Regions from separate parts of the Duganella sp. FT27W genome, predicted to be linked through region 2. Evidence: predicted binding sites of a transcription regulator. Region 2 holds the regulator's gene; each other region holds the start of a gene.
The links. Region 2 encodes FliA, which starts transcription of late flagellar genes. Its sites were predicted from a motif close to CTAAAGTTTNNNNNNNNNNNGCCGNTA; they were not measured.
Positions count from the first base shown of each region.

Region 1: F8197_RS24650 (flagellar protein FliT) is a predicted target of FliA. The motif match lies at 4,203-4,229, and genes of this name have one in related genera.
Region 3: F8197_RS21680 (heme utilization protein) is a predicted target of FliA. The motif match lies at 6,227-6,253, and genes of this name have one in related genera.

Region 1 covers NZ_WHIV01000005.1:610,911-618,604, reverse strand. Annotated here, with positions in the region: gene F8197_RS24670 (MATE family efflux transporter) at 1-428, shown strand, start outside; gene F8197_RS24665 (S9 family peptidase) at 568-2,793, shown strand; gene F8197_RS24660 (CsbD family protein) at 2,867-3,058, opposite strand; gene F8197_RS24655 (HDOD domain-containing protein) at 3,291-4,118, shown strand; gene F8197_RS24650 (flagellar protein FliT) at 4,281-4,559, shown strand; gene F8197_RS24645 (aminotransferase class I/II-fold pyridoxal phosphate-dependent enzyme) at 4,627-5,853, opposite strand; gene F8197_RS24640 (hypothetical protein) at 5,966-7,694, opposite strand, start outside.
Region 2 covers NZ_WHIV01000002.1:792,634-800,327, reverse strand. Annotated here, with positions in the region: gene F8197_RS09760 (transposase) at 44-1,168, shown strand; gene flhF (flagellar biosynthesis protein FlhF) at 1,379-2,893, shown strand; gene F8197_RS09750 (antiactivator of flagellar biosynthesis FleN protein) at 2,886-3,710, shown strand; gene F8197_RS09745 (RNA polymerase sigma factor FliA) at 3,728-4,459, shown strand; gene F8197_RS09740 (flagellar motor protein) at 4,441-5,187, shown strand; gene motD (flagellar motor protein MotD) at 5,189-6,010, shown strand; gene F8197_RS09730 (flagella synthesis protein FlgN) at 6,077-6,541, opposite strand; gene flgM (flagellar biosynthesis anti-sigma factor FlgM) at 6,550-6,867, opposite strand; gene flgA (flagellar basal body P-ring formation chaperone FlgA) at 6,981-7,682, opposite strand.
Region 3 covers NZ_WHIV01000004.1:1,038,837-1,046,530, reverse strand. Annotated here, with positions in the region: gene F8197_RS21680 (heme utilization protein) at 1-6,063, opposite strand, end outside; gene F8197_RS21675 (hypothetical protein) at 6,788-7,195, opposite strand; gene F8197_RS21670 (efflux RND transporter permease subunit) at 7,279-7,694, opposite strand, start outside.

The DNA.
Region 1 (7,694 bases), on a different contig from region 2:
TGGGCGTGTGGATGTCGCTGGCGTTCGGTGTGGTGTCGGCGATTTTTATCGTGCTGTTCCGCTACCAGATCGCCCGGGCCTACACGTCGGACCCGGCGGTGCAGGACTTGTGCGCGCACCTGCTGCTGTTTGCAGCGCTGTTCCAGCTGTCCGATTCCACGCAGGTGGCGGCATCGTGCGCGATACGCGGCTACAAGGTTTCGCGCCAGCCGATGGTGATCCAGGTGACGGCGTTCTGGGGCTTCGCGCTGCCGATCGGCTGCTGGCTGGGGCTGGCGCCGCAATGGCTGCCGTTTGCGCCGGCGCAGCCGATGGCGGCGTCCGGTTTCTGGATCGGTCTGGTAGTGGGACTGACGGTGGCGGCAGTGCTGCTGAGCTGGGCCCTGCAACGGCTGTCGCTGGCGCGCCTGAAGGTGGCACAGGCCTGATCCCCACGCTGGTGCGGTTCGAAAAATCCGCACCAAACTATAAACGGTATTGACCGTTTTATTCAGAACACTGCTACCTCGCCACGATTGGTACAGTCTGGTATCGTCACGGATTGCCCAATTTCCGAGACATTCTTCAATGCGCTTTATTCTCGCACCAATCACGCTTTGCGCCATGCTGGCCGGCGGCCACGCCACCGCCGAGAAACTTACCCTGGACCGCATCCACTCCGATCCGTCGCTCAGCGGCCCCGGCGTGCGCAACCTGAAAGTGTCGCCCGATGGCGCCCGCGTCACCTTCCTCAAGGGCCGCGACGACAACCAGTTCCAGCTCGACCTGTGGGAATACAACCTGAAGAACAAATCGACGCACCGCCTGGTCGACTCGAAAACCCTGGTGCCGGAAGAAAACCTGTCCGACGCCGAAAAAGCGCGCCGCGAACGCGCCCGCACCGCAGCCCTCAAGGGCATCCTCAACTACAGCTGGTCGCCGGACGGCAAGCAGCTGCTGGTGCCGATCGCCGGCAACCTGTACCTGATTGACGCCGCCAAGCCCGACGCCGCCCGCCTGGTCGCCAAGGGCAATGTGCTCGATCCGAAAATCTCGCCGAAAGGCCGCTACCTGTCGTTCGTGCGCGACCAGAACCTGTTCGTGATCGACCTGAGCAATAACCAGGAGCGCCAGTTGACCACCGACGGCGCCGGCACCATCCACAACGGCGAAGCCGAGTTCGTGGCGCAGGAAGAAATGCACCAGACCACCGGCTACTACTGGGCGCCGGACGATTCCGCCATCGCCTTCAAGCGCTACGACGAAGCGCAAGTGCCGGTCGTGCGCCGCTTTGAAATTTACGCCGACCGCACCGACGTGATCGACCAGCGCTACCCTGCCGCCGGCGATCCGAACGCCACCGTGCAATTGAAAATCGTCTCGCCGAACGGCGGCGAAATCCGCAACGTCGATCTGGGCGCCGACCAGGACATCTACCTGGTGCGCGCCGACTGGAGCAGCGACAGCAAAGCCCTGCTGTTCCAGCGCCAGAGCCGCGACCAGAAAAAACTCGAACTGATCTCGGTCGATGCCGCCACGCTGGCACAGCGCACCCTGATCACCGAAACCTCGCAAACCTGGGTCAACATCTTCGAAGACCTGCGCTTTTTGGCCAAGGGTAAAGGTTTTGTGTGGTCGTCGGAACGCACCGGTCGCAAGCACCTGTACCTGTACGACATGAACGGCAAGCTGCTGCACCCGATTTCGAGCGGCGAATGGGGCGTCGAGCGGCTGCTGGCCGTCGATGAAAAAACCGGCCGCGTGTTCGTGCAATCGAACCGCGACGCCGTGATCGACAGCCAGACCTACGCGCTCAAGCTCGACGGCTCCACTGCCGACAAGCCTACCCGCATCACCCAGGGCGACGGCTGGCACGATTCCAACTTCGCCGGCAATGGCGAAGTGTTCGTCGATACCTATTCCGATCCGAACACGCCGCCGCAGGTCAGCATCCGCCGTCCCGACGGCACCATGATCAGCTGGCTCGAGCACAATGAACTGAACGCCAGCCACCCGTATGCGAAGTATCTCGACGCGCACCTGCGCCCCGAATACGGCACCATCAAGTCGAAAGACGGCCAGACCATGTACTACTCGATCACCAAGCCCTCTGGCTTCGATCCGGCCAAGAAATACCCGGTGTACCTGTCCACCTACGGCGGTCCCGGTGCGCAGCACGTTTCGCGCAAGTGGGGCAACCTGTTTGACCAGTACATGGCGCAGCAGGGCTTCGTGGTGTGGCGCCTCGACAACCGTGGTTCGAGCCGCCGCGAACGCGCCTTTACCGACCCGATCTACCTCGACATGGGCCGCGCGGAAGTGGAAGACCAGCTGACCGGCATCGAGTGGCTGAGCCAGCAGAGCTTCATCGATCCGAAACGCATCGGCGTATTCGGCTGGAGCTACGGCGGCTTCATGACCTTGCGCCTGCTGTCGCAGGGTTCGGACAAGATCGCCATGGGCGTATCGGTAGCGCCGGTCACCGACTGGTCGCTGTACGACACCCACTACACCGAGCGTTTCATGAGCACGCCAAAGCTGAACGTGGCAGGTTATAAATCGGGCAGCGTGTTCTCGCACGTCGATGGGTTGAAATCGAAACTGTTGCTGGTGCACGGCATGGCCGACGACAACGTGCTGTTCACCAACACCACGCGCATGATCGACGCGCTGGTGGCGCGCAACGTGCAGTTCGACCTGATGACCTACCCTGGCGCCAAGCATGGCATCTCGGGCAAGGTGCCGCAGCGTCACGTGTACGGCATGATCGAAGCGTTCTTCAAGAAGAACCTGATGCCGGAAGCAACGAAATAAAGCTGAATAAACCAGCTGAACGACAAAAGGGCCGCAAATGCGGCCCTTGTTTTACCTGCACCCTAAGCGATGCTTAGTTGCGGTTACCCTTGAGGGTGTCGTCGATGGCTTCCTTGGCGTCGCCAACATTTTTCTGCAGCTTGCCTTCGGCTTGCTTGTTCAGGCCCTTGGCCTGCTGTTCGGACGAACCGACCACTTTACCGGCGCCTTCCTGGATTTTGCCGCCGATTTCCTTCGCCTTACCTTTGACTTGATCTTCGTTCATGATGCACTCCTTGGGTCAATGTTGAAGCTACGGGACACACAACGCTGTGTGCATGGGTTCTACTGTAGTCCGGTCGCGGCTGAGCTTCTGTGCGGTCGCCCACCCAAATGTAAAACGGCGGGCAGCAGAAAAGATACGGTCGGGCATCAAAAGGCTTCTTTCCGATGACGAATCGCTATATAGTTAACCTATAGCAACGTGCCCACAACCAGGAACAACCAGGAGATACCCGATGAAACTTGACGCACTGTTCCAGAATCCGACCGCGTTGCCTACCGCCCCGAAAGTTGTTGAAGAACTCATCAGCAGCTTCGACAAGGCCAGCGTCTCCACCGAAGAGATCGCCAAGAAACTGTCGACGGACCCGGTGCTGAGCGCCAAGCTGCTGCGTCTGGCCAACTCGGCCTACTACCACGTCTCGCGCAGCATCGGCACCGTGGAAGATGCGGTGCTGATGCTCGGTTTCGTCACGGTGCGCACGCTGGTCATCAGCTCCGGCCTGGTCAGCGGCTTCAAGACCGTGCCCGGCCTCGACCTTAAGCAATTCTGGCGCTACAGCTTGCACACCGCCGTGTCGGCCAAGTGGATCGCCAAGAAGACCAAGGAAAACACCGATCTCGCCTTCACCATCGGCATGATGCACGCCATCGGCCAGCTGGTGATCCATTCGGCCATGCCGGAAAAGGCGATGGCCCTCGATAAAGTGGCCGGTCCGATGGACTCGCGCCGCCTGGACGCCGAAGTGGCCTCGTTCGGCTACACCTTTGCCGACGTCGGCGCCGAACTGGCGCGCCGCTGGAAGTTCCCGGAAGCGTTTGCTGAAACCATCGTGGCCTTCCCCGAGCCGCACAAGGATGGCGAACTCAATCGCCTGGCAGCGGTCGTCTCGCTGGCCGCCTGGCGCGCACGCGTGGAGCAAGCTGGCTTGACCGCCGAAGAAATCGCCGCCTGCTACCCGACCGAATTGGCCGAAGAACTGGGCCTGGACGACGACGCCCTGATCGACGACATGCCGCCGCCGGACGAACTGTCGGCCGGCCTGGAAGAACTCGTGAAATAAGCGACAACATTTCATGCGAAAAGCTGCCTGATTTCTGTCCGGCAGCTTTTTTTTCATCTTTTTTCAAATTATTTTGATTTTGCCCTCAAGTTCCCGTTTAAGTGGACGTTAATCAAGACATGCGGTAATCCGCCTTGATGTCGCAACTTTCCAGGTGAACTGATGAACACTTCCGAAGTCCTCGCTATGTACGAAAACATTGCCGGCCTGAGCACCCAAATGGCTGCCGCTGCGCGCATGGGGGACTGGGACGGCGTCGGCAAACTGGAAACCCAATGCACCAGCGCAGCCCGCGCCACGGCCACCGGCGTCCCCGCCCTCGACGGCGCACCGCGCCTGCGCAAGATCGACCTGCTCAAACAAATCCTGGCCAACGACCGCGAAATTCGCGACCTGGCCGATCCGTGGATGAACACCGTCCCCGGCATGGCGCGCCAGTAAAATGGCCCGCCCAGCAAAAAGCGCCTCGTGAGGCGCTTTTTTCGTTTGGGCTCGCTGCTTTAGACCATCAGCCTGCCAACGCCACCCGCAACGACAACGCAATCCCCTGCGCGGCCTTGGTGATTTCGTCGAGCGACGGGAAGCTCGGGGCGATACGGATGTGGCGATCTTTGGGATCGTTACCGTACGGGAAAGCAGCGCCGGCTGGCGTCAGGGTAATGCCCGCTTCCTTGGCCAGCGCAACCGTGCGTTTGGCGGCGCCGTCCGGCGTGACCAGGTCGATGAAATAGCCGCCTTGCGGACGGGTCCAGCTCACGCCCGGCACATTGCCCAGGTATTGTTCGAATTGCGCCAGCACGGCGTCGAACTTGGGTTTCAGCAGTGCGGCGTGCTGCTCCATCAGCGCTTCCACGGTTGGCAAGTCTTTCAGCAGGCGCACGTGGCGCAGCTGGTTGATCTTGTCCGGGCCGATGCTGCGGATGCCCGAATGTTTGGTCCACCAGGCAATATTGGCCGGCGACGACGCCAGCGCGGCAATACCCGAACCGGCCCAGGTCACCTTCGATGACGACGCGAACACGAAAGCGCGGTCCGGGTGGCCGGCAGCGGCGCACGCTTCGAGAATATTCAACACTTCCAGCTTTTCAGCACCCAGATGGTGGAAGCGATAGGCGTCGTCCCACATCAGGATGAAGTCGGAGGCGGCGGTTTTCATCGCGGCCAGGCGCTGCACCACGGCGTCGGAATACACCACGCCACCCGGGTTGCTGTACTTCGGCACGCACCACATGCCCTTGATGCTGGCATCCTCGGCCACCAGTTTTTCCACCAGGTCCATGTCCGGGCCGTCATCGTTCATCGGCACGTTGATCATCTTGATGCCACGCGTTTCGCAGATGGCGAAGTGGCGGTCGTAGCCCGGTACCGGGCACAGGAAAGTCACCGGCTCGCGTACCCAGGGCGCATTGCCCGGCGTGCCGTTCAGGAGCGCGTACATGATCACGTCATGCATCAGCGACAGGCTGGCGCTGCTATCGACCACCACTTGCGCGGCCGGCACATCGAGCAGTTCGCCGAACAGTGAGCGCGCCTCCGGCAAGCCCACGGTGCCGCCGTAGTTGCGACCGTCGGTGCCGTCGGCGGCCTTGTAACCGTCCACGGCGTTCAACAAGGCGTTCGACAGGTCGAGCTGTTCCGGCGATGGTTTGCCACGGGACATATCGAGTTTCAGACCGAGCTGTTTGAACGCTCGGTACTGTTGTTGGTCCTGCGATGGGAGGTCGGCTGCAGTCATGGGGCTCTTTCAAAATGGGAAGACGAAGCTTGGAAGCGTCGATAACTATACCCCAGTTCGTCAGAGCCTTGACAGAGATTCAAGTAATATACTTATGCGAAAAATGCTGGCATCAGGGCTGCACGGCCGGTTCCGGGACCGCTGATTTGGGCGTCGGCACTTCGCGGAAATCGTCGCCCGCCGCATCGGCCGGGCCCTGTTTCTTGCGGAAGCCTTGCCAGATCTTCAGCGGCGCGCCCGACTTCTTGCGGCGCAGGTAGAACAGCGCACCAGCGCCAGCCAGCAAGGCAAGGCCCACGCCACCGGCAATCAGCGGCAGCTTGCTCGACTGTTCCTCGGGCGGCTTTTCCTTTTTGTACTTCAGCTTGGGCAGCACGCGGCGTTGCTGCACCGGCGCTGGTGGCGGGGCGGCGGCTTCGGCGGCAGTTGCTTCTGCGGTAGTTGATTCAGCGGTAGCTGCTTTGGCGGTGGCGGCTTCGGTCTTCGGCGCCTCAGTCGGCGCGGAATGCTTCTCGGCGACCGGCGTGCCTGGCGTCGCGGCTTGCTTTGCTCCGCCCTGTGCGTCTGGAGTCGCTGCTTCGTCCGATGAGTCTGGTGCCGCAGCACGCTTTGCCGCGCCTGGCGTCGCGGGCTGCTTCGCGGCCACCGGCACGTCTGCCGTGGCGGCCCGGGCATCGCTCATGCCGGAGGCAATGGTCAAGGGCTTGGTGGCGGCAGCCGGCGCGGCGGGCTTGGCGCCAGGTGCCGCCGGGGTGGCCTGTTTTGCCACCTGCGCCGCAGCGGCCGCACCGGTGGACCCGGCCAGCGCGCTTTGCAATTGCTTCACTTTGCCTTCCAGTTCCACCAGCTTGGTGGACAGCGCCTGGCTCTGCAGGTCAAGTGCCCGGCACTCTTTGGCGCTGGCGCCGGTCGGCGCGCAAGCTGCTGGCGCCGCCATTTTTTTCACACCGGCCGGCAATGGCAGGGGCGGCATCGGCAACAACGCCTGCGCCACTTGCGGCGGTGGTGCAGCGGTGGCGGTGATGGCCAGCTGACTGGCGCCTGGTCCGGCGACAACGGTCTCCGGCTTGACGCCATGCCTGGTGTCGGATTTTGACGCCAGTCCCGCCGCTGGCTTGCCTGCCGACTTGTGGGGGCCAGCCCCGGCAGGTGCTTCGGCCAGCTCAGGCGCTCCAATCACGGCAGGCTTGCCTGGCGGTTGAGGAGTACCAGCCCCGGCACGCTTGTCAGTCAGCTTAGGATCGCCCGCCCCGGCTGGCTTGTCAGCCGGCTTCGTCGCGCCATTCCCGACCGGCCTGCCGGCCACTTGGGGGAGCGGCGTCTCGGCAGCGACGGAGCGCGGCTTGTCAGCCACCGCGGCCGCACTGGATACCGGCGTCCCTGCCGCCCTGGGTGCAGGTTTTTCGGCTGTCTTGGCCGGCGCAATCACGCGCGAACCAAGCGCTTCGGAAATCCGTTCAGGAATATCGCGCACCGGCACCAGCGACGGTGGCCGGGCCTGCGCGGCCGCAGCCTTCAAGCCGCCCGGCCCGCCCACTTCCGATTCGTGGATCGACGGCATCGGCGCCGGGCGCGTGCGATCGCGTACCAGGCGGGCGGCAGCGGCCGGTGCGGCGCTGTCGGCCACCTTTGCCGGCTCGGCGGCGGCAACTACGGCAGGCACCGACACCGCTGGCGCTACCCGGACCGGTGGCGGCGCCGGATTGGGATCGGGCTGCAACCAGACCGTGGCCAGGCGGATATCGCGCCGCCCGCCCGCCGTCAACTCCACGTACACGTGCACGTAATCGGCATTGACCGCACCAGCGGTGGAAATGTGCAGGACATCCTTGCCGTCGCGC
Region 2 (7,694 bases):
TCCGCATCAAACCGCGCCCTGTGCAAAGTCTAAAACTTGGCATATGAGCGACGACTACGATTCGCCATGGAAGGAAGTGGTCATGCACCACTTTCCGGAATTCATGGCTTTCTATTTCCCCCAGGCGCATGCGCAAATCGACTGGTCGCTGCCGCACGTGTTTCTCGACCAGGAACTGGCAGCGTTGTCGGCAGATGCCGAGCTCGGCAAACGCTTGTTGGACAAGCTGGTCAGCGTGCGCAAGCTCGATGGCGACGAGCAGTGGGTACTGGTGCACCTGGAAGTGCAGGGCTGGCACGATGCCGATTTTGCCGAGCGCATGTTCATCTACAACTACCGCGTGTATGATCGCTACCGCCATCCGGTGGCCAGCATGGCGTTGCTGACCGACGAGAATCGCCACTGGCGTCCGACCGGTTTCGGCTGGCAGCAGCTTGGCTGCACGATGCAGCTTGATTTTCCGATCGCAAAAATGCAGGATTACGCATACGTGATCCCGGACTTGGCGAGCCAGGAAAACGCGTTCGCGCTGGTGAGCGCAGCGCATTTGCTGGCTCAGAATACCCGTAACGATGCGCATCGACGCCGCATCGCCAAGTGGAAACTCACCAAGATGTTGTATGAGCGCGACTGGGATCGGCAGCGTATCATCGATCTCTATCGGGTGATGGACTGGATCATGCGCTTGCCGCCAGCGCTGGAGCAGCGCCTGCGATCAGGGATTGTTCAACTGGAAAGGAGGAGTGACATGACATACTTGTCTTCTATCGAACGTATAGGTATGGAAATTGGGATCAAGAAAGGCATGGAGCAGGGCCTGCAACAGGGCATGCAACAAGGTCTGGAACAAGGTTTGGAACAAGGTTTGGAACAAGGTTTGGAACAAGGCCTGGAACAAGGCCTGGAACAAGGCCGGGAGCAAGGTCTGGAAAAAGGCCTGGAACAAGGCCGGGAGCAAGGTCTGGAAAAAGGCCTGGAAAAAGGTCTGGAGCAAGGACAGCGGCGCGGTTCTGCTGACTTGCTGTCCCTGATGCTTAAAGCCCGCTTCGGCCCGTTAAGTTTGCCTGTGCAAATCATGCTGGAAGATGCACCCGCCGACCTGCTCAATCAGTGGGCAAAAAACTTTGTCCACGCCGATTCGCTCGACGCTGTTTTTCGTACCGAATGACCAAGCCTGACCACTCCACGCGGCCGCATTGAAATGCGGCCCATTTCCCCGCCTGTTCATCAGATCGTTTCCTGAGTGCATCGTCAATAATGGCACTGTCCGAGTGATAGAAGCGTCGCAGCCGCGCGATGCATTGCTCAAGCTACAGGAGTCATCGATGGCCTACATTACCTTGCAACCCCGCGTCAGCCAGTTCCTGGGGAGCCGGCCATGAACGTGAAAAAATTCACCGCGCCGACGTCGCGCGAGGCATTGCGCAAGGTCCGTGAGTCGCTGGGGCCGGACGCCGTGATCCTGTCCAACCGCCAGGCCGACGGCATGGTGGAAATCCTGGCCTTGGCCAATGACGATGCGGCCTCGTTGGCGATGCCGGCGCCGCACTCGCCGATGGCCGAGCCGGCCCCGTCGCTCGACTTCGACGCCGCCATCGCGCAACGCAGCCAGCGCCTCGATGCGCGTCTTGAGCCCCATTTCGACGAAGCGCCCTACATGGCGACACGCCAGGCGCAGCCGCCTCAGCAGACCATGCAGCCGGCGGCACGCCACGCGCAGCCACCTCAGCAGACCATGCAACCGCTGCACCACCAGGCCGCCCAGCAACCGCCACGCCGCGTGGTCGCCTCGCCTTCTTCGTACGCCACCAAGACCGCTGCTGCAGCAGCGCCGGCCAGCATGCCAGCCCAGCCGCGCGCGCCGCAACTCGATGCCGAACAGGTCAGCGCCATGGTCGCCTCGGCCGTGGCCAGCGCCAAGCAGAGCGCCGCCGCCGAAATGCAGGACATGATGAGCGAAATCCGCGCCATGCGCGGCATGATGCAAACCCAGCTGGCGGAAATCGCCTGGGGCAGCACCCAGGCCCGCGAGCCGCAAAAGGCCGCCGTGCTGCGCGAGATGCTGGCCGCCGGTTTTTCGGCCAGCCTGTCGCGCTACCTGATCGACAAGTTGCCGGCCGGCCGCGACGCCGCCGACAGCATGCGCTGGATTAAGACCGTGTTGACGCGCAACCTGTCGGCCATGGCCAACGAAGATGCGCTGATCGACCAGGGCGGCGTGTTCGCACTGGTGGGCCCGACCGGCGTCGGCAAAACCACCAGCACCGCCAAGTTGGCCGCGCGCTGCGTGATGCGTCACGGCCCGGACAAGCTGGCCCTGATCACCACCGACGCCTACCGCATCGGCGCCCACGAACAACTGCGTATCTACGGCAAGATTCTTGGCGTGATGGTGCACTCGGTCAAGGACGAAGCGGACCTGCGCATCGCCCTCAAGGAATTGCGCAACAAGCACACGGTGCTGATCGACACCGTGGGCGTGAGCCAGCGCGACCAGATGGTCACCGAGCAGGTCTCGATGCTGCAAGGCGCCGGCTCCGACGTCAAGCGCCTGCTGTGCCTGAACGCCACGGCCACCCAGGAAACCCTGTCGGAAGTGGTGCGCGCCTACCAAGGCAGCGGCCTGGCCGGCTGCATCATGACCAAGCTCGATGAAGCGGCAGCGATCGGCAACGTGCTCGACGTGGTGATCCGCCAGAAGCTCAACCTGTTCTACGTCTCGAACGGCCAACGGGTGCCGGAAGACCTGCACCTGGCCGATCCGGCCTACCTGATCGACCGCGCCTTCAAACTCAAGCGCGACGTCGTCAATACCCAGTACCTGGACAATGAACTGCCGCTGTTGATGTCGGGCAGCCAGAACAATGCGCTGCGCGAGGTACACCTTGGCTAATTTCGATTTCGACCAGGCCGAAGGCCTGCGCCGCATGCTGGCGGGGCCCAAGCCCCGCATTGTCACCTTCCTGTCCGCTACCGCGCAGGACGACAAGGGCGCCATGCTGGTCAACTTGGCCGCTTCGCTGGCCCGGGCCGGCAACGACGTGCTGCTGATGGACGCGTGCGCCAGCGCCCGCGGCGTGGCCAGCCGGCTCGGCCTCGACGGCGGCGCCAGCCTGCTCAACGTGGCGCGCCAGGAATGCGCATTGAACCAGGTGCTGCATCAGGCGCCGCAGGGTTTTGCCGTGGCGTCGATGACGCGCGGCATGCCGCGCAGCGGCCCCGACGAAACCCGCCGCCTGGCCAAGGCTTTCGACGTGCTGGTCAAGCAAACCGGCATGGTGATTGTCGATGGCGAGTTCGACGGCGAGTCGTTCCCGGTGCCGGTCATGGCCAGTTCCGAGATCGTGGTGCAAGTGTCGGCCAACGCTGCGTCGATCAAGGCGGCTTATAGTTTAATCAAGCAATTGAACCAGGAATTGGGCCGCCGGCCGTTCGGAATTCTTGTCACTGGTGCATCGGAAGCCGAAGCGAAGTTGGTTTACGATAATATGGCACAAGCTGCCAGCCGTTACCTGGCCGTCAACCTGGTCTCGATGGGCTCGGTGCCGGCCGATGAATACCTGCAGCGCGCCGCGCGTTTGGGTCGCGCGGTGGTGGATGCGTTTCCGCTGGCCGGTGCATCGGTGGCGTTTCGTCAACTGGCGGGGCGCTTTGCGCTGGCTGGCTCGCCTTCTTTCCAGACGGGGAGCGGCAATCATTTTAGCGCTTGAAAGTAAAACAATAGGCTATGTACACGGTCAAAGGGAAAGCGGACAAGAACACCTTGCTGACGGAGCACATGCCGTTGGTCAAGCGTCTTGCCCATCACATGAAGGCAAAATTGCCGCCCAGCGTAGAGGTTGATGATCTGGTGCAAGCCGGCATGATCGGGCTGCTCGACGCCATCAACCGTTACGAAGAAACCCATGGCGCGCAGTTCGAGACCTATGCCGTGCTGCGTATCCGTGGCGCCATGCTCGACGAGCTGCGCACCAGCGACTGGCTGCCGCGCTCGATGCGCCAGAACATGCGCAAGATCGAAGCGGCCATGAGCACGCTGCAACAAAAGCTCGGCCATCCACCGACCGAGTCGGAAGTGGCCAAGTCGCTCAAGCTGTCGCTGTCCGATTACCAGGACATGCTGTCCGACGGCGGCGGCCACCAGCTGGTGTACTACGAGGACTTCCATGACGACGACGGCAACGACAGTTTCCTCGACCGCTATTGCTCCGATGAAGAGTCCGATCCGCTGCGCGCACTGCTCGACACCGATTTCCGCCAGGCCGTGATCAACGCCATCGATGCCTTGCCCGAGCGCGAAAAGATCCTGATGGGGCTGTACTACGAAGAGGAGCTCAACTTGAAGGAAATCGGCGCCGTGATGGGTGTGTCGGAATCACGCGTATCGCAGCTGCATACGCAAGCCGTGGCGCGCCTGCGGGCCAATCTCAGGGAGAAGGCATGGACTGGGCCAGCATAGCCGGTGTCGTCATTGCGCTGATCGGCATCGCCATCGGCCAGACCATGGAGGGCGGCAAGCTGTCCTCGCTGGTGCAGCCGGCCGCGTTTGCCATCGTGGTGGTCGGTACGTTCGGCGCCGTGCTGCTGCAATCGAAGCTGCGCACCTTTGTGCGCGGCATGAAGATGCTGCGCATGGTGTTTGCGCCGCCGCCGGACACGCGCGCCGCGCTGGCGCGCGACATCAGCGCCTGGAACCTGGCCGCGCGCCGCGATGGCCTGCTGTCGCTCGAGCGCCACATGCTGGCCTCCAAGGATAAATTCAACACCAAGGGCCTGCGCCTGATCGTCGATGGCATCAACCCCGACAAGCTGCGCCAGTTGCTCGACACCGAAATCACCGCGTACGAGACCGAGGAACGGCTGGCCGTGCGGGTGTGGGAATCGGCGGCCGGCTACGCGCCCACCATCGGCATCCTCGGCGCCGTGCTGGGCCTCATTCACGTGATGGAAAATCTCACCGATCCCACCAAGCTGGGCGCAGGCATCGCGGTGGCGTTCGTCTCGACGATTTACGGCGTGGGCCTGGCCAACCTGTTTTTCTATCCGATCGCCAACAAGCTCAAGGCCATCGTCAACCAGCATGTGCACCAGCAGGAAATCGCCGCTGCCGTGTTTTACGATATTGCCACCGGCGACCACTCGCGCGTGATCGAAGAGCGCATCGCCACCTTGATGCGAGAGCACTGAGATGTACCACCGGCGCGCCCGCAAAAAGTTCGACGATGAGGTGGAAAACCACGAGCGCTGGCTGATCTCGTACGCCGATTTCATTACCCTGCTGTTCGCGTTCTTCGTCGTGATGTACGCGATCTCGTCGGTCAATATCGGCAAGTACAAGGTGTTTTCCGATGCCCTGGGTGACGCCTTCGGTGGCGCCGGTTCGTCGCCGCCGGTCAACACGCAAGTGCCCAATCTGCCGATCCCCAATCCCGCCCTGAAACGCCGCGCCGAAATGCTGAAACAGGAGCGCCAGGAAATGACCAGGCTGGCGCAGGACTTGCTGTCCACGCTGGCGCCGCTGGTCAAGGAGGGGAAAGTGCGCGTAACGCAGAATAGCCGGGGCGTGAGCGTGGAAATCAATGCCAGCGTGCTGTTCGACCCGGCCGATGCGCGCCTGACGCCGGAATCGGTGGAAGCGCTGAGCGCGGTGGGCGTGCTGCTCAAGAACGATACCCATAACGTGCAGGTCGAGGGTCACACCGATGATCTGCCGATCAGCAATGTGCAATTCCCGTCGAACTGGGAACTGTCGTCGGTGCGCGCGAGCAGCGTGGTGCGTTTATTCGTGGAAAATGGCGTGGCGCCCACGCGGTTGACGGCAGTGGGCTTCGGCTCGAACGTGCCGGTCGCCTCGAACGACGACCCCATCGGCCGCGCCCGCAACCGCCGGGTGGCGGTAACGATTCTATCGGGCTTGCCTGATCCGGTGACGGAGTTGCCGACCGACGGCGCACCGGCGACCGCACCAACGGTAATCCCAGCCGCAGCGCCAGTGCCAGCTCCACAATAATCAAAACGCACGCATCCGAAAGATGGCCTGAACGGCCCGAAGTCCTGGGCGGCCTCAGGCCATCTTTCAGCCTGCTAAAAAGCCTCGGCTGCGTGGTATCGGATTCGACATGCCGGTCGCACTATACGTCTGCCCACCGGTCGAAGGCCGCAGGGCCGCCAGTGCGCCCTGGGTATTATTGATTTGCTTGTTGATCAGCATGCCGTTGACGCGATTGCATTCCTTGGCTTCGCGCGTGGTGTCGAGCAGCGCAGTCCAGGCGTGGGCAATGTCGTCGTCGCCGCTGGCGGCGATCCAGGCTTCCATGCCAGCCTCTTCGGCCGGGAAACCGGCCTTGCCCAGGGCGCGGTGGCGCTGGGCCGACAGCAGTGTCATCTGCGCAATCAACACGGTTTTCTTGTTGGTGACCACATCCAGGCCTTCGATCTCCGCCGAGACCAGCATCTGCTGTTCTTGCTTGAGCAAGTCCAGCAAGGTGGTCATGATGTGCGCTTCTTCACGCAGATTGTCGAGCGGGGTGACCGTGGTCATGATCTATCCTAACGTTGTCTTGAGTGCAGCAGATCCTTGACCGTATCGAGCAAGCCATCCGCCACTTTTTCCGAGTTGACCTGGAACTGCCCATCGGCAATTGCCAGCTTGATGCGTTCGACTTTTTTGCTGTCGAACACGGCGCCTGCGCCATTGGTGGCACTGGCTGCCATGGCCTGTCCCTGCGGCGACAACCGTACGCTGTCGGTCGCAGCCGGAGTAGACGACTGCACCGCCGTCTCCGCGCTGCGGGTGGTCGTGGCGGGCGGGCTGTTCGTTGCAGGCAAGCCTGGCGTGTTCTTTAATGTTGTATCGTTGATTTTCACAGCACTTCCTTCACTGGGTGGAGTGTGATACTCCGGGATCTGAGTCTATAACGGCGCGCGTTTGAGAAACTTTAGCGCCGTCGTGACCAAGACCCCCAGCTTTTGCCCATCCTTTAAAACGCCACCTCCACCAGTCCGCCGGTTTTGGCGATACCACTGATTTGCTGTCCCGAGGCGGTTTTTACCCGCACCACCTGGCCATCGGTCGCCGTGCTCATGGCGCGCGCCTCGGCCGACACGCTGAAACCGCTGCCGGAGGACACCAGCCGCACCAGCTGGCCCGGCTGCACCACCGGCTTGCTGCGCAAGGTATCAAGACGCAAGGGAGTGCCTGGCGGCAATGATGCATTGGTGCTGCGGCCGATCACCTGGCTGACATCGGTGGCCACGCCCGCCGGCAGGCTGGTCAGGTCGCCCTGCAGCACGACCAGTTGGCGCTCCTCGATCTCCTGGCCCTGCACCAGCGGCGCGGCGCTGGCGACATAGTCGCCCATCACGGTCACGCTCGCTTGCACATAGAGGGTCCAGGCGGCTGGCGCCGTGCAGCGCACGCCCACGGTGGTCTTGCCCCAGGCGCGTGCGCCCGGCGAGAAGAATGCCTGCGGGGCAGGGCAGGCGGCCAGGTTTAGGCGCGGGTCGATGGCGCCCACGGCCACCGTGACCTGGCCCGGCAGGCCGCCGCTTTGTATCTTGAGAAAATCTTCAACGGTACGCTTGATGCCGGCCGCGTCCTGGCGGCCCTGGGCGTGAGCCTGGGGCAACACCGGTAGCAGCAGCGCGGCGGAAATTAACAGTGTAACGAGACGTGGGGTCATGGCGCAGGCCTT
Region 3 (7,694 bases), on a different contig from region 2:
CACCTGGTCGGTGGTCAACGCGGCGATCTGCGTCGATTTCAGCGCGGCAACGCCAGCGGTGGTCAGGCCGGCCAGGTCGGCCGTTTCCAGCGCAACGATGCTGGCGGTGGACAACGCACCCACTTGCGCGGTGGTCAGGCCAGCGACCTGGCTCGAGCTCAACGCCACGATCTGGTCGGTGGTCAGGCCGTTGGCAATGTTGGCCGTGGACAGGGCCGACAGCGACGCGGTGGTCAGCGCCTGCACTTGCGCGGTGGTGATCGCGGCCACTTGCGCCGAGGTCAGGCCGGCAATGGCGGCGGTTTTCAGCGCGGCCAGGTCGGCCGTTTCCAGCGCCACGATGGCGTCGGTGGTCAGGGCGGCGACTTGCTGGGTGGTCAGCGCGTTGGCAGCGGTGGTGCTCAGGGCCACGATCTGGTCGGTGGTCAGGGCGCGGATCTGGCTGGTGGTCAGCGCGGCCAGGCTGGCGGTTTTCAGCGCGGCGAAATCAGCCGTCTCCAGCGCCACGATAGCGTTGGTGGACAGGGCTGCCGCTTGCGCCGTGGTCAGCGCGTTGGCCTGGCCGGTGGTCAAGGCAACGACCTGGTTAGTGGTCAGCGCGGCGATACCGGTGGTGGTCACGGCAGCCAGCTGGGTGCTCGACAACGCAACCACCTGGTCGGTCGTCAACGCGGCAACTTGCGCCGTTTTCAGTGCCGCGACGCCGGCGGTGGTCAGGCCGGCCAGGTCGGCCGTTTCCAGCGCAACGATGCTGTTGGTGGACAAGGCGCCAACCTGGGCCGTGGTCAGGCCGGCGATCTGGCTCGAGGTCAGAGCGACGATCTGGTCCGTGGTCAGGCCGTTGGCGATATTGGCCGTGGTCAGGGCGGCCAGGCCCGTCGTGCTCAGGCTCTGCACCTGGGCCGTGGTCAGGGCAGCGACTTGCGCCGAGGTCAGCGCGGCGTACGAAGCGGTGTCCAGGCCACGCAGGTCGGCCGTTTCCAGCGCGACGATGGCGTCGGTGGTGAAGGCGGCGACTTGCTGGGTGGTCAGCGCACCAGCGCCAGCCGTGGTCAGCGCAACCACCTGGTCGGTGGTCAGGGCGCGGATCTGGTTGGTGGTCAGCGCGGCGACAGCAGCGGTTTTCAGCGCGGCGAAGTCGGCCGTTTCCAGCGCCACGATGGCGTTGGTGGACAGCGCAGCGACTTGCTGGCTGGTCAGCGCACCGGCTTGGGCCGTGGTCAGGGCAACGATCTGGTCGGTGGTGAGCGCGGCAGCGCCGGCGGTGGTGAAGGCAGCCACCTGGGTGCTCGACAGGGCCACCAGCTGGTCGGTGGTCAGGGCGGCCACTTGCACGGTGCGCAGGGCGGCGATATCGGCGGTGGACAGGCCGGCCAGGTCGGCCGTTTCCAGCGCGACGATGCTATTGGTGGACAACGCCGCCACTTGCGCGGTGGTCAGACCGGCAACCTGGCTCGACGACAGGGAGACGATCTGGTCGGTGGTCAGGCCGCTGGCGATATTGGCCGTGGAGATGGCCGACAGCGCAGCGGTGGACAGTGCTTGCACCTGGGCGGTGGTGATCGCGGCCACTTGCGCCGACGTCAGCGCGGCAAACGACGCGGTTTTCAGGGCGGCCAGGTCGGCCGTTTCCAGCGCGACGATGGCGTCGGTGGTGAACGCGGCCACTTGCTGCGTGGTCAGCGCGGCGGCGCCGACGGTGCTCAAGGCAACCACCTGGTCGGTGGTCAGCGCACGGACCTGGTTGGTGGTCAGCGCAGCCAGGCTGGCGGTTTTCAGCGCAGCGAAGTCGGCGGTTTCCACGGCGGCAATCGCGGCGGTGGACAGGCCGGCCACTTGCTGGCTGGTCAGTGCACCGGCCTGGGTAGTGGTCAGGGCAACGATCTGGTCGGTGGTCAGCGCAGCAGCGCCGGCGGTGGTCAGCGCGACGATCTGGTTGGTGGACAGGGTCACCAGCTGGTCGGTCGTCAGGGCCGCCACTTGCGCCGTGCGCAGGGAGGCGACACCGGCAGTGGTCAGGCCGGCCAGGTCGGCCGTTTCCAGCGCGACGATGCTATTGGTGGACAACGCGCCAACTTGCGCGGTGGTCAGTGCAGCGACCTGGCTCGAGCTCAGCGCAACAACCTGGTCGGTGGTCAGACCGTTGGCGATATTGGCCGTGGACAGCGCCGCCAGCGACGCGGTGGTCAGCGCCTGCACCTGCGCGGTGGTGATCGCGGCCACTTGCGCCGAGGTCAGGCCGGCGATCGCGGCAGTTTTCAGCGCGGCGAAGTCGGCAGTTTCCAGCGCCACGATGGCGTCGGTGGTCAGGGCAGCGACTTGCTGCGTGGTCAGCGCGTTGGCGGCGGTGGTGCTCAAGGCCACGATCTGGTCGGTGGTCAGGGCACGGACCTGGTTGGTGGTCAGCGCGGCCAGGCTGGCGGTTTTCAGCGCAGCGAAGTCGGCCGTTTCCAGGGCGGCAATCGCGGCGGTGGACAGACCGGCCACTTGCTGGCTGGTCAGTGCGCCAGCCTGGGTGGTGGTCAAGGCAACGATCTGGTCGGTGGTCAGCGCGGCAGCGCCGGCGGTGGTCAGCGCGACGATCTGGTTGGTGGACAGGGCCACCAGCTGGTCGGTCGTCAGGGCAGCCACTTGCGCCGTTTTCAGGGCGGCGACGCCGGCGGTGGTCAGGCCAGCCAGGTCGGCCGTTTCCAGCGCGACGATGCTCGCAGTGGACAAGGCGCCTACTTGCGCGGTGGTCAGGCCGGCAACCTGGCTCGACGACAGGGCGACGATCTGGTCAGTGGTCAGGCCGTTGGCGATATTGGCCGTGGTCAGGGCGGCCAGGCCCGTCGTGCTCAGGCTCTGCACCTGGGCCGTGGTCAGGGCAGCGACTTGCGCCGAGGTCAGCGCGGCGTACGAAGCGGTGTCCAGGCCACGCAGGTCGGCCGTTTCCAGCGCGACGATGGCGTCGGTGGTGAAGGCGGCAACTTGCTGGGTGGTCAGCGCGCCGGCGCCAGCGGTGGTCAGTGCGACGACCTGGTCGGTGGTCAGGGCGCGGATCTGGTTGGTGGTCAGTGCGGCAACACCGGCGGTTTTCAGCGCGGCAAAGTCGGCCGTTTCCAGCGCCACGATGGCGTTGGTGGACAGGGCTGCAACTTGCGCGGTGGTCAGCGCATTGGCCTGGCCGGTGGTCAAGGCAACCACCTGGTCGGTGGTCAGCGCGGCGACACCGGCGGTGGTGAACGCTGCCACCTGGGTGTTCGACAGGGCAACGACCTGGTCGGTGGTCAGGGCGGCAACTTGCGTGGTTTTCAGCGCAGCGATGGCGGCTGTGGAGAGACCGGCCAGGTCGGCCGTTTCCAGCGCGACGATGCTATTGGTGGACAACGCGCCAACTTGCGCGGTGGTCAGACCGGCAACCTGGCTCGAGCTCAGGGCGACGATCTGGTCGGTGGTCAGGCCGTTGGCGATGTTCGCCGTGGTCAATGCAGCCAGGGCCGAGGTGCTCAGGCTTTGTACCTGGACGGTGGTCAGGGCAGCAACCTGGGCCGAGGTCAGCGCGGCAAACGAGGCGGTATCCAGGCCACGCAGGTCGGCCGTTTCCAGGGCGACGATGGCGTCGGTGGTGAAGGCGGCAACTTGCTGGGTGGTCAGCGCACCAGCGCCAGCCGTGGTCAGTGCAACCACCTGGTCGGTGGTCAGCGCCTTGATCTGGTTGGTGGTCAATGCGGCGACAGCGGCGGTTTTCAGCGCGGCGAAGTCGGCCGTTTCCAGCGCCACGATGGCGTTGGTGGACAGCGCAGCGACTTGCTGGCTGGTCAGCGCACCGGCTTGGGCCGTGGTCAGGGCAACGATCTGGTCAGTGGTCAGCGCAGCAGCGCCGGCGGTGGTGAAGGCAGCCACTTGGGTGCTCGACAGGGCCACCAGCTGGTCGGTGGTCAGGGCGGCCACTTGCACGGTGCGCAGGGCGGCGATATCGGCGGTGGAAAGGCCGGCCAGGTCGGCCGTTTCCAGCGCGACGATGCTATTGGTGGACAACGCCGCCACTTGCGCGGTGGTCAGGCCGGCAACCTGGCTCGACGACAGGGCAACGATCTGGTCGGTGGTCAGACCGTTGGCGATGTTGGCGGTGGAGATGGCCGACAGCGCAGCGGTGGACAGTGCTTGCACCTGGGCGGTGGTGATCGCGGCCACTTGCGCCGAGGTCAGCGCGGCAAACGACGCGGTTTTCAGGGCGGCCAGGTCGGCCGTTTCCAGCGCCACGATGGCGTCGGTGGTGAACGCGGCCACTTGCTGCGTGGTCAGCGCAGCGGCGCCGGCGGTGTTCAAGGCAACCACCTGGTCGGTGGTCAGCGCACGCACCTGGTTGGTGGTCAGCGCAGCCAGGCTGGCGGTTTTCAGGGCGGCGAAGTCGGCGGTTTCCAGGGCGGCAATCGCGGCGGTGGACAGGCCGGCCACTTGCTGGCTGGTCAGTGCGCCGGCTTGGGCGGTGGTCAGGGCAACGACCTGGTCGGTGGTCAGCGCGGCAGCGCCGGCGGTGGTCAGCGCGGCGATCTGGTTGGTGGACAGGGTGACCAGTTGACCGGTGGTCAGCGCGGCCACCTGCACGGTGCGCAGGGCGGCGATATCGGCGGTGGACAGGCCGGCCAGGTCGGCCGTTTCCAGCGCAACGATGCTGGCGGTCGACAGCGCGGCCACTTGCGCGGTGGTCAGACCGGCAACCTGGCTCGACGACAGGGCAACGATCTGGTCGGTGGTCAGACCGTTGGCGATGTTGGCGGTGGAGATGGCCGACAGCGCAGCGGTGGACAGTGCTTGCACCTGGGCGGTGGTGATCGCGGCCACTTGCGCCGACGTCAGCGCGGCAAACGACGCGGTTTTCAGGGCGGCCAGGTCGGCCGTTTCCAGCGCGACGATGGCGTCGGTGGTGAACGCGGCCACTTGCTGCGTGGTCAGCGCGGCGGCGCCGGCGGTGTTCAAGGCAACCACCTGGTCGGTGGTCAGCGCACGCACCTGGTTGGTGGTCAGCGCAGCCAGGCTGGCGGTTTTCAGCGCGGCGAAGTCGGCGGTTTCCAGGGCGGCAATCGCGGCGGTGGACAGGCCGGCCACTTGCTGGCTGGTCAGTGCGCCAGCCTGGGTGGTGGTCAAGGCAACGATCTGGTCGGTGGTCAACGCGGCAGCTCCGGCGGTGGTCAGCGCGGTGATCTGGTTGGTGGACAGGGTGACCAGCTGGCCGGTCGTCAGGGCAGCCACTTGCGCCGTGCGCAGGGAGGCGACACCGGCGGTGGTCAGGCCGGCCAGGTCGGCCGTTTCCAGTGCGACGATGCTGGCGGTGGACAGCGCCGCCACTTGCGCGGTGGTCAGGCCGGCAACCTGGCTCGACGACAGGGCGACGATCTGGTCGGTGGTCAGGCCGTTGGCGATATTGGCCGTGGAGATGGCCGACAGCGCAGCAGTGGACAGCGCCTGCACCTGGGTGGTGGTCAGGGCGGCCACTTGCGCGCTGGTCAGCGCGGCAAACGACGCGGTTTTCAGGGCGGCCAGGTCGGCCGTTTCCAGCGCGACGATGGCGTCGGTGGTGAAGGCGGCAACTTGCTGGCTGGTCAGGGCATTGGCGGCGGCGGTGGACAGCGCGACGATCTGGCTGGTCGTCAGGGCCTTGACCTGGGCGGTGGTCAGGGCAGCGATCGACGCGGTCTTGAGGGCGACGAAATCAGCGGTTTCCAGTGCGACGATGGCGTCGGTGCCGAAGGCGGCGACTTGCGCGGTGGTCAGCGCGCCAGCCTGGCTGGTGGTCAATGCCACGATCTGGTCGGACGACAGCGCACGTACTTGCGCGGTGGTCAGGCCGCCCAGGGCGCTGGTGGTGAGGGCGGCGAAGTCCTCGGTGGCCATGCGCGAAATGGTGCCGGTGGAGATGGCGGCTATTTGCTGCGAACGCAGCGCAATCACCTGGTCGGTGGTCAGCGCCACAATCTGATCAGACGTCAGATCCGTGAAATTGGAAGTCCCCAGCGCAGCGATCTGCGTGGTGGAAATTGCGGCAACGTTTTGCGTGCTTAAACCGGTGAAATAGCCCATTGTAATTCTCCTAAAAGAAGGCGCTGATTCGATGTCTGTCCAAAAGTTAACGACGGCCCTGTCCGTCGTCGTTGGCCTTCGTCAGTGGCAATATGCCGTTTTATTAATATGTATTTACAACCAACCCGTGACTACCGTCGCAACAAGGCGCTCGTATCGTTCTTTACGTCAACAAAAATGTTAACTTTAGCAAACGGTACGAGCTTTTTTCGTTGCGCAATATGCAAAAAATATTACTTGTCTAATTCACCACAAGAATCCGGGGCAAAGCGCCCAATGTAAAAGACCGCCGGCGGCATGGTTACAGGGCGACCGGCACGAATCTTCCACTAAGTAAACTTATTCCCGTCAGGAAAAATATTCCGATACAGCTTGATCCATTGCGCATCCAAAAACATAAGTCTTTGAATCAAATAGGCTTTTTTCAACCGCTGGGGAGCTGACCAGCTACCCGGAACGCCCGAAGTAGCGCGAAGTATAGCCGAGTTACTTGCTGAAAAGAATTTATTTGATGCCGTGTCTCGTTGCCGCAACCAACTTTTCAGCAATATTTAGGGGGCAATAAAGATGCAAAATCGACTACCTTGCATTACTTTCACAGAATTAACCTTGATTAATGGCAATAAAACATCGTTTTCGTAACAGTATTTCACTTCTGTAACTTTGTGAAATGATACTTTGCATTAATATTGTGACAGTGCAATGACTTGCTGATGGGCGGGGGTCAGCGTGCTGAAGACGCTGGAGGGGATCGGTGACGCAGGCGCCAGGCCAGCACCACCGCAGTGACGGCCAGCAAGGCCAGCGCCACCATATTGAGGACGAACACGCCGTGGCCGAACCGCGCCACCAGGCCCAGGCTCACGCCCGCCTTGACGCTGAACTGCCAGCTGCTGTCGTAGGGGAAATAACTGCCCACCTGCGGCAGGTAATAAAGAATGCCGCCGATTAGCCCGCTGATCATGCGCTTGAGCGAAAGCACCGCCGCCAGGAAGCCGAGCATGGCCACGCCAAACAGCACGGCCAGCGCGTCGCCATATTGCGGCTCGCCCAGCAAACCGAGGCTGACGGCCAGCGCCAGCGCACTATTGAGTAACAAAACCCGCGCCAGCCATTTTTCAAATTCCTGCATCTGGTGATCTCTTCAATAAGGCCGCGCCCGGTGCGCGCCGCAGATTGTACCGTTTGTACCGTGCCGCGTGCACCGGACTAACTTCAGCCAGCCTGCCTGCTGCGGCCATGCACCAGGCGATACAACAATGGCAATACCAGCAGGGTCAGGGCGGTGGATGACAGGATGCCGCCGATGACCACCGTCGCCAGCGGGCGCTGCACCTCGGCGCCGGTGCCGGTGGCCAGCGCCATCGGCACGAAGCCCAGCGATGCCACCAGCGCCGTCATCAGTACCGGTCGCAACCGACCGAGCGCGCCCGCGCGAATCGCCTGCTCCACCGTCAGGCCATCGTCGCGCAGCTTGCGGATGAACGAAATCAGCACCAGGCCATTGAGCACTGCCACGCCGGACAGCGCGATAAAGCCCACCGCTGCCGAAATCGACAACGGGATGCCGCGCAGCGCCAGCGCGGCGATGCCGCCGGTGAGCGCGAACGGGATGCCGCTAAACACCAGCA